DNA from 2 places in the Alicyclobacillus tolerans genome. Region 2 is predicted to be linked to the other one. Evidence: riboswitches for the same ligand, from Rfam matches in the RefSeq annotation. Region 2 holds a riboswitch; the other holds the start of a gene.
What was found. Region 2 has a riboswitch for ZMP and ZTP ahead of serA (phosphoglycerate dehydrogenase). Riboswitches for the same ligand answer to the same signal wherever they lie in the genome.
Positions count from the first base shown of each region.

Region 1: linked by a shared signal. The riboswitch ahead of ACOJUR_RS14340 (bifunctional 5,10-methylenetetrahydrofolate dehydrogenase/5,10-methenyltetrahydrofolate cyclohydrolase) and the one ahead of serA (phosphoglycerate dehydrogenase) in region 2 are both predicted to bind ZMP and ZTP.

Region 1 is NZ_JBMGNK010000002.1:2,797,101-2,801,789, reverse strand. Features, by position in the region: gene pyk (pyruvate kinase) at 1-1,214, shown strand, start outside; gene ACOJUR_RS14340 (bifunctional 5,10-methylenetetrahydrofolate dehydrogenase/5,10-methenyltetrahydrofolate cyclohydrolase) at 1,268-2,134, opposite strand; ZMP/ZTP riboswitch at 2,210-2,297, opposite strand; gene ACOJUR_RS14335 (HNH endonuclease) at 2,366-2,926, opposite strand; gene ACOJUR_RS14330 (NAD(P)-dependent oxidoreductase) at 3,117-4,025, shown strand; gene trpS (tryptophan--tRNA ligase) at 4,044-4,689, shown strand, end outside.
Region 2 is NZ_JBMGNK010000002.1:1,333,818-1,338,506, reverse strand. Features, by position in the region: gene ACOJUR_RS06600 (HAD family hydrolase) at 1-256, opposite strand, end outside; gene serC (3-phosphoserine/phosphohydroxythreonine transaminase) at 270-1,355, opposite strand; gene serA (phosphoglycerate dehydrogenase) at 1,369-2,952, opposite strand; ZMP/ZTP riboswitch at 3,026-3,105, opposite strand; gene fdhD (formate dehydrogenase accessory sulfurtransferase FdhD) at 3,175-4,008, opposite strand; gene ACOJUR_RS06580 (helical membrane plugin domain-containing protein) at 4,011-4,689, opposite strand, start outside.

The DNA of each region.
Region 1 (4,689 bases), 1.5 Mb from region 2:
TTGACCAAGGTGTCGATATGTTTGCTGCTTCCTTTGTACGTAAAGCCGGAGATATTTTGGAAGTGCGCAGAATTCTCGAAGAACGCCATTACGAAGCAGATATTATTGCTAAGATTGAAACGGTGGAAGGTCTCGAACGGTTGGATGAAATTGTCGAAGTTACAGATGGTGTCATGGTGGCCCGTGGCGATCTTGGTGTAGAAATTGCGACAGAAGATGTGCCGCTGGCTCAAAAACGCATTATCTCGCTTTGTAACCAGTGGGGAAAACCTGTTATCACTGCAACGCAAATGCTCGATTCGATGCAGCGTAATCCTCGTCCAACTCGTGCGGAAGCCAGCGATGTGGCCAACGCTATTTTGGATGGCACAGATGCTATCATGCTCTCGGGCGAAACGGCTGCAGGCCGCTATCCCCTGGAATCGGTGCAAACCATGGCGCAGATTGCTGAGCGTGCTGAAGAGGCCATTTTAAAGCGTGAAGTGGTCTATCATCATCATACGGAAGTTGAACGGAAGGTGCCGGATGCGATTTCTCATGCGGCTAAAGAAATGGCTTCCGAATTGGATGTGGCTGCTATTGTCACCGCAACGACTTCCGGACATACAGCGCGACATATTGCCAAACATCGTCCGCTTAAGACCATTGTAGCTGCAACTCCGGATGCGAGGGTGGCACGTCGTTTAATGCTTTCCTGGGGTGTCTGTCCAGTTGTGGTACCTATGGCTTCCACGACAGACGATGTACTGGAAACCGCAGTAGAAGGTGCTCTCGATGCAGGTTATGTGCAGCATGGAGATATGGTGATTATTCTGGCAGGTGTTCCTGTCGGTATCCGTGGAACCACCAATTTACTAAAAGTGCACACTATAGGAGAAATTTTAGTTCGTGGTAAGGGAATTGGACAACATGCTGTGAGTGGACGTGCAGTAGTGTCTAAGAAAAATCAAGATATTCTGGAACGTGTTCAAGAAGGGGATATTCTTGTCACGAATTGCACCGATGCTGACATTATGCCTGCGATTGAGAGAGCTGGAGGAATGATTGTTGAAGAAGGTGGATTGACTTCTCACGCTGCAGTTGTGGCCATATCCCTCGGCAAGCCAGTAGTAGTCGGAGCTTCGGAAGCCACGGAGCGTGTGGAAGATGGTGCATTGGTTACGGTCGATCCGGTTCGAGGTTTGATTTATCGTGGTCGAGCGCAAGTGCTGTAAAATAGTTCAGCGGATGGGTAAATAAAAATCATGAGGATGGCGCTTGGCCATCCTCATGAAGTAGGATGTACCATCAACGAATATTGATACTCAACAGCTTCTAATAAATTCGCGAATATTTGCATTGTAGTTACGCTGCCTACTCCTCCGGGAGTGGGAGTGAGGGCATGAACCACTTCTGCCACTTCCGGCGCGGTATCGCCTGCGATTTGCCCGTTTTTATCCTGATTGATACCTGCATCAATGATAATAAGTCCTGGATGACACATTTCGGGCTGAATTAGACCTGCCTTCCCGACTGCAATAAAGGCAATTTCAGCGCGTTGCAAGTGCTCGCCAATATCTCGTGTTTCTGCATGACAAGCGGTTACAGTAGCTCCTCGGCGAATGAGTTGATGTAAAAGAGGCATACCGACCGTTCTCCCACATCCAACTAACGTAACGTTTCGTTTACGCAATGGAACTCCGTAATGATCGAGCATTTTCAAACAAGCGAGAGGAGTAGCTGGATAAATCCCTGGTGTACCGAGCATATTGGCTAGTGCGTTTTTTTCTGTCAAACCGTCAATATCCTTAAACGGATCGATCTCCTGTAAAATTCTCCATGATTCTAAATGATGAGGGAGCGGTAACTCAAGAATGATGCCATGAATGGTATGATCTTGATTCCATGCATGAATCTGTTCTATGACGCGTTGTTCCGTAACGCGTGCGGGAAAGATATGCAACATGCATTCAATGCCGAGCTTCTCTGCCATGCGGACTTTAGAACGAGCGTAACAGAGAGATGCGGCGTCTCCTTCGACTAAAGCAGCCACCATTTTTACCTGTATATGTCGATGAGAGAGGGAATTCACCTGCTCTCTAATTTGTTGTTTCATTTGATCTGCCACTGGTTTGCCATAGAGCAAGTGGGCCATGAGATCATCAACCTCCTATGCATAGGCTGTCCCAATGACGAAAAAAAACCGTCTGGGCGCCGTCTTTGTTTTTCGAGACGTTGCCCAGGCGGTCGGCAAAAGGCAGCAATCGTGCGCAGTCCCCCGTGGTTTTCCACGTTATCCGCCAGTTCTGCGCGCAGCCTGTTTCATTCACTGTAACAGTGTAAGTCTAACGCGATGGAGTACTTTCGTGCAACTGTTTGTCAACTTCTATCTGTTACGTTCGTTTGAATTTTCACCATGATATTGAAACCTAACTGCCTCTCGATAAAGTGCGAGAATATGTTTGCGCCGAACGGTTTGCCCAGTAGCCTCACAATGAGCCAGAAATTCTGGAATGTCCATATTTTTTCTCTCTTGGTTGCACGCTAAACAGGCACACATCAAATTTTTGGGATGAAATCGCCCACCTTTAGACTCAGGAATGATGTGATCCATTGTTGTGGCAGGTGCTCCGCACCATACGCAACGGCCACTGTCGCGGCGCAGAACCGTTTCTCGATATTTCTTTTTGCTCATAGCGGAAAAACGTAGGCGAATTGTTCTTTCATTGACCCAAAACGCATTTCCGTAGCGTACTTCTTCCTGTGCGCGCTCTTTGGTACAGGGAGTGAGCAGGGCACCCGAACCATCTAATACACGTACCACGCTACCCTCGTTCAGTTGGTGTCCGCAATGAGGGCAGGCCCCGTTATGACTCTCCATACTGGATATGGTAAATAATCCGTTGCAACGAGGACATCTCCCCTCTGCATGACGTTTTCTGCCCACATGCTCACCTCACTGACTAGAAAGTTCAAGGATGTTGTCATCAAATCATCGATTCCGTAAGTTCTCTGAATTCTATTGTGACAAATTTTGATTCGTAATGCGACTGGCTCACTGTGCGCTTGGTAAGAAGCTGAAAAGAGCTATACTGATGAGAGTGGTGAACATCAATCTCTATGGTGGGTGGAAAATAATGAGAATTGGATTTCTCGGCACAGGAACTATGGGCTTGCCCATGGCGGAAAACTTGCTACGTGCAGGATATAGTGTTACAGCATATAATCGATCTCCTGAAAAAGTTCAACCCTTGCTGCAAATGGGCGGAAAACAGGCTCAGAATATAGCTGAAGCCGTACGTAACCAAGATGTAGTTATCAGCATGCTTTCTGATGACAGCGCCGTACGAGAAGTCTATTTAGGAAATGGTGGTGTGGCTGAGAACGCGAAACATTCTTTTGTGGCTATTGATATGAGTACCGTTTCGCCGGGAACAGCTCTGGAAGTGCAGAAAAATATGAACCAATTAGGCATTGCGATGCTGGATGCCCCCGTTTCAGGAAGTGCAGGTGCAGCCAAAGAAGCGAAGTTACTCGTCTTGGCAGGTGGTCCGTTGGAAACGTATGAAATCACGCGTCCGATTCTGGCGGCTATGAGTCAGGCGCAATTTTATTTCGGACCTGGCGGTAACGGCGCCAAGGCAAAATTGGTTGTCAATCTACTTCTTGCCTTGACAATGCAAGGAATCTCTGAAGCGCTTGTCCTTGCAGAAACGTTAGGCTTGTCTCGCTCCAATGTTCTCGATATGCTTTCCCAGTCGTCTGTTGCATCACCTTTTCTTGGAATTAAAAAGCAGATGTTGATTGATGAATCTTTTCCACCAGCATTTGCACTGAAGTACATGCGTAAAGACTTGAATTTGATTCTCCAGGCAGCGACTGAGAGAGAAGCAGTACTTCCGGCCACGTCAGCAGCTTTCGCGAGCTATACGTCAGCGATGCACAATGGTTTTGCGGAAGACGATTTGGCAGCTGTTATGATGGAACTTTTAAGGCAATCAGGGTATACTGGCGCGAAGGATTCATCTTTCAACTTAGGTTTGTAGGGCAAGGAGGAAGAATTCATGCAAAGAGTGTTTTCCGGCATTCAGCCGTCAGGAACCATTACCATAGGAAATTACCTAGGCGCTATACGCAATTTTGTCCAATTGCAACATACAGCTGAATGTCTCTTCTGTGTTGTAGATATGCATGCAATTACTGTGCCGCAAGATCCACAGCAACTCTATCAGAGAACGCGCGAATTGGCCGCTTTGTATTTGGCGTGTGGCATTGATCCACAAAAGGCAATCTTGTTTGTTCAATCACATGTGCCTGCTCATGCTGAACTGGGGTGGCTTTTGCAGTGCATGATTTATTATGGCGAACTTGGACGCATGACGCAGTTCAAAGATAAATCAGAACAAAAAGATGTAGTTACAGCAGGTCTATTCACTTACCCGGCATTGATGGCTGCTGATATTTTGCTGTATCAAACCACTCTTGTCCCTGTTGGCGAAGATCAAAAACAACATCTTGAACTGACTCGCGATGTAGCCATTCGTTTCAACCGTCGTTATGGAGAAACGTTTATCGTTCCTGAGGCAATGATCCCTAAAATGGGTGGAAGAATTATGAGTTTGGAAAATCCTTTGAAAAAAATGAGCAAGAGTGATGAAAGTCCCAATGCAACGCTCTATTTGCTCGATCCGCCAGAAGTCCTACGGAAAA
Region 2 (4,689 bases):
ATACCATATCCCAATTGGCATTAATGCCCTTGCTTTTCATAGCGAATAGAGCACGATCGTCCGCAAAAACGTACTGCCGAGCATTTCGAATGTAGGTTTCTGTAGGATTATCCTGAATGGAATCCAACGGCTGTGCTGAAAGCCCCAGATAACAAGAGCGGTTCCAAAGTTCAATGACTGTTAAAGCTGTGGCGTCAAAATATCTTTCTTCACTCAGCATGACACCATCCACATCAAACAATAGGGTACGGTACACCATTTTGCCTCCTTTACTTTTCACTTTGGGCAAAATCCCGCATAAATTCTGCCAATCGAGCTGCAGATTCTTCTGAAACTGCATTGTAAAGTGAGGCACGAATACCGCCAACCGAACGATGCCCAGACAAACCAATAAATGAATAATCGTTGGCTACAGTCAGGAATTGTTTCGTCCTCTCCGGATTGACCAGTCGAAAAGTTACATTCATTCGTGAACGTGCTTCCTGACAAGCATGACCTTCATATACATCTGGAAACTCGTCAATCACTCGATAAAGATAACCAGATTTTCTCAGACTTTTCTCCATCATCGCTGGTACTCCACCTTGTGCTTCCGTCCACTCCAAGACAAGATTTAACAAGTAAACAGCAAAAGTCGGTGGAGTATTGTAACGAGAGTCATGTTGAAGATGAGTTTGATAAGAGAGCATGGTAGGAACTGTCTTGCTCGCTTGCTCAGCCCAAGACTTTTTGACAATCACTACTGTTAAACCAGAGGGGCCAAGATTCTTTTGAGCACCTGCATATAAAAGAGAAAAAGATTGAACGTCCAGCGGACGAGACAGTATATCGCTGGACACGTCAGCAACGAGAGGACTGTCCAAATGACTAGGAAGCACATGCCATTGCGTTCCATAAATCGTATTATTTGTCGTGATGTGCAAATAGGCATCATTGCTTTCACTGTATATCGCGTTCATTGCAGGAATACTGCGATAGCCATCCTCCTTGCTACTCGCCGCAATACGTGTCTCTCCTAGTTTTTTTGCCTCTGCCAATGCTTTCTCAGACCAACTTCCTGTCAAAACATATGCAGCCGTTTGACCTTTCTGCAAAAAGTTCATGGGAATCATACTAAACTGTAAGCTAGCGCCACCTTGTAAAAAGAGGATTTCATACTCCTCTGGAATATTCATGAGTCGACGTAATCGGTTTTTGGCAGAAAGATGAATTTCATCAAACATCTCACTGCGATGAGACATCTCTAGAACAGAGATACCTTTATTTTGATATGATAATAGTTCGTCTCTCGCTTTTTCGAGGACTGCTGTAGGCAGCGCGCCAGGGCCAGCTCCAAAATTATCCACTCTTTTCATTCTGCATTCCCCCTCAAAGTTGAATAGCACGCGCTACCCGAACACCACTGACAGAACCGATCTGTTGGATCACAGAATCTGGAACAATTTTGTCTACACTAAGAATCATGATAGCTTCTCCACCACTCTCACGTCGGCCAACTTGCATACCGGCAATATTAATGCCAACGTCGCCCAATAGAGTACCCATTTTTCCAATCATACCTGGTTGATCAACATGACGCGTAAACACCATATTGCCTTCTACTGGCGCATCTACTGCGTAACCATCCACTTCCACAATACGAGGCCCAAAACCGTTATATAAAGTTCCCGCGACTTTGATTTGAGCACCCGAAAAATACAGATGCAGCGAGATGAGGTTTTGGAACACCTTACTCTTCGGTTCACGGACATCACGAACTTGAATGTGCAATTGTTCAGCAACTATTGGAGCGTTGACATAATTTACTTCATCTTGGTAATGGTAAGCCAAAAGACCTTTTAGGAGAGTTCGTGTTAGAAATGACACATCTAATTGAGCAAGTCCACCACTGTACGTTATTTCAATAGATTGAGGCGCTTCAGGAACCAACTGTGTGGCAAAGAGACCAATCTTTTCTGCCAATTCGAGATAAGGTGACAGTTCTCTGTTTTGCTCCGCTGTCAATGAAGGTAAATTGACAGCATTTCGAAAAGGCAACCCTGACAACACACGTCCAACCTCTTCTGCAACATCAATGGCCACATTAACTTGAGCTTCTACTGTCGAGGCTCCAAGATGAGGTGTCAAGACTACGTCCGATCGCGATAACAAAGGATGATGCGCATCCAGAGGCTCTCTTTCAAATACATCGAGGGCGGCTCCGGCTACAATACCTTCTTCTATAGCTCGCAATAACGCTTGTTCATCAATAATTCCGCCTCGTGCACAATTCACAATACGAACTCCTCGCTTCATTCGATAAAAAGCCGCATCGTTTAACAAATGATGAGTTTCTTTCGTAAGTGGCGTATGAACGGTAATAAAATCCGCCTCTGCAATGGCCTCTTCGAGCGGTTTCGCTTCCACTCCCAACACTTTGGCCCTTTCCTGGGTAAGAAACGGATCGTATCCTATGACTCGCATTTGAAAAGCAAGGGCTCGTTTGGCAACTTCTGAACCAATACGTCCCATGCCAAGAACAGCAAGCGTTTTTCCAGCCAATTCAACGCCAATAAATTTTTTTCTGTCCCAGCGGCCGCTGCGAATAGAAGCATCAGCTTGGGGAATATGGCGAGAAAGGGAAATCAACATGGCAAAAGTATGTTCGGCAGCTGAAATGGTATTGCCATCAGGGGCATTCAACACAACGATTCCTCGACGAGTAGCGGCTGTGACGTCAATATTATCGACTCCAACACCAGCTCTTCCAATCACTTTTAATTGAACTGCAGCTTGCAGGACTTTTTCTGTAATTTTAGATTGAGAACGTAACAGCAAGGCGTCTACATCTGCAATTTCTTCAAGCAATTCATCTGGAGTCAATTCCGGACGGACTATAACTTCTATATTAGGGAAAGACTGCAATTTTTCTACTCCAAGCTCAGAAATGCCGTCTGTAACGAGAACTTTCATGGGTCCACTCTCCACTCTCTTTAGGTTATCTGCTGAAGGGTAAAGCAAAGGCCACCTGAACAGACTCTTGAACAAGAGGCGCCCAGGCGGCCGGCATACATCCTTTCGCACTCCCTTGTGGTAATCCCACTTCCGCCAGTTATGCGAAGGTTACAATATACTTTTCTATTGCCTATCTGTATTGATATTTAATTCAGAATATAGACAAGAAATGGCGCAGCGTCAAGACATCTGCACCCTCCAATCATGTGTATATACATTAAATGATGAATTTCTGACAAATCCTATGACGGTAATATTCAAATCACGCGCTAAATCTAATGCCAATTGGGTTGGCGCACTGTGAGATATGACAACGCCAACACCCATTTTTGATACTTTCAATAATACTTCTGATGAAATACGTCCACTGAATGCCATTCTGGCACCAATTGTAGACAATCCACAACGTAAAAGATATCCAAAGACTTTATCAAGAGCGTTGTGACGACCAATATCTGAACGCGCGATGAAACACTGACCTGGAATTTCTAGAAAGGCCATATGCACACCGCCCGTTTGCTTAAACAAAAAAGATTCCTCGTCCATTTTAGCCATGACATTCAAAATATCGCCCGCACTTAAACGTGTTGAATCTTCAATTTTATGAGCCGTCTGGGCATCATTAAAAAAATAAAATGATTGTCTGCTTTTCCCACAACAGGAAGTAATGTAGCGTTTCCGATAAACTTCTGGACGCATCTGAAATTTCTCTTTCAAATGTACCCAAGCCATCCCACGATAGAGGCTCACTTCCAGATTATCCACATCTGAAGCTTGACGTATCACACCCTCTGACGCCAGAAAGCCTATAACAAAATCCTCCAGGCAATCTGGCGTACAGACGACAGTAGCAAATTCCTGACGGTCCACTTCAATCGTTAGAACAAATTCGTTAGCTACCGAATCTTCAATAACCGTCCACTGTCCTTCATGATAACGTTGAATAACTGTTTTGGCTTGCAAAGGAGCACGGCGTTGCCTTCCCTCGCCTCGTTGTGCTACTTTATCCAGCATGGTTATTGACCATCCGTTTTCCGCAAAGCCTGCCCCATTCCCTTCAAAAAGGCAAATCCACTTTGTAGCGCTGCACTTACATCTGGATCTTTCATCATACGAAGCAATTCGAAAATACCCATAGGCCGTCCATTGGGTTCAGATTCAGCCATTTTTGAAAGCCCAGCAGTGACTCCTTTGAGTGTACGTCCCAGGGCTTCTCCATCAAGATTGGAAACTTCAGAAGCAAGCGAGATGATGGACTGTAAAGATTTTGACTGCGCTGTTTGGGCAGCAAAATCCACCAGAACTTTAGCAATGTTTTGTCCTTGTTCCAGTAAACCAACCAAAAAATCAAGCAATCCTTTATCCGAAAGCTCTTGAAGTAATTTCAGTAATGATTTCATGGCTGCTGTAAGACTGTCTCCATCCAGTTCTGAAAAGCCTTCAACAGCCGACATAACTTTTTGAATTCCTTTCATATACTGCTCACGAGTCACCAATTCAACCAGAATTCGAACCACATCATTACCTTGTTTAATCAGTGCTACGAGAAAATCGAGCAGCCCTTTCTCATGCAGCTCTTGCAACAATTCTGCTCCGCTTTTTAGACCATCAGCATTTTCAGCCAGTACCTGTTGCAACTCTTGCAACATTTTTTCCTTTTGTTCAGACTCATTATCTTGCCGGACAATTGCGGTT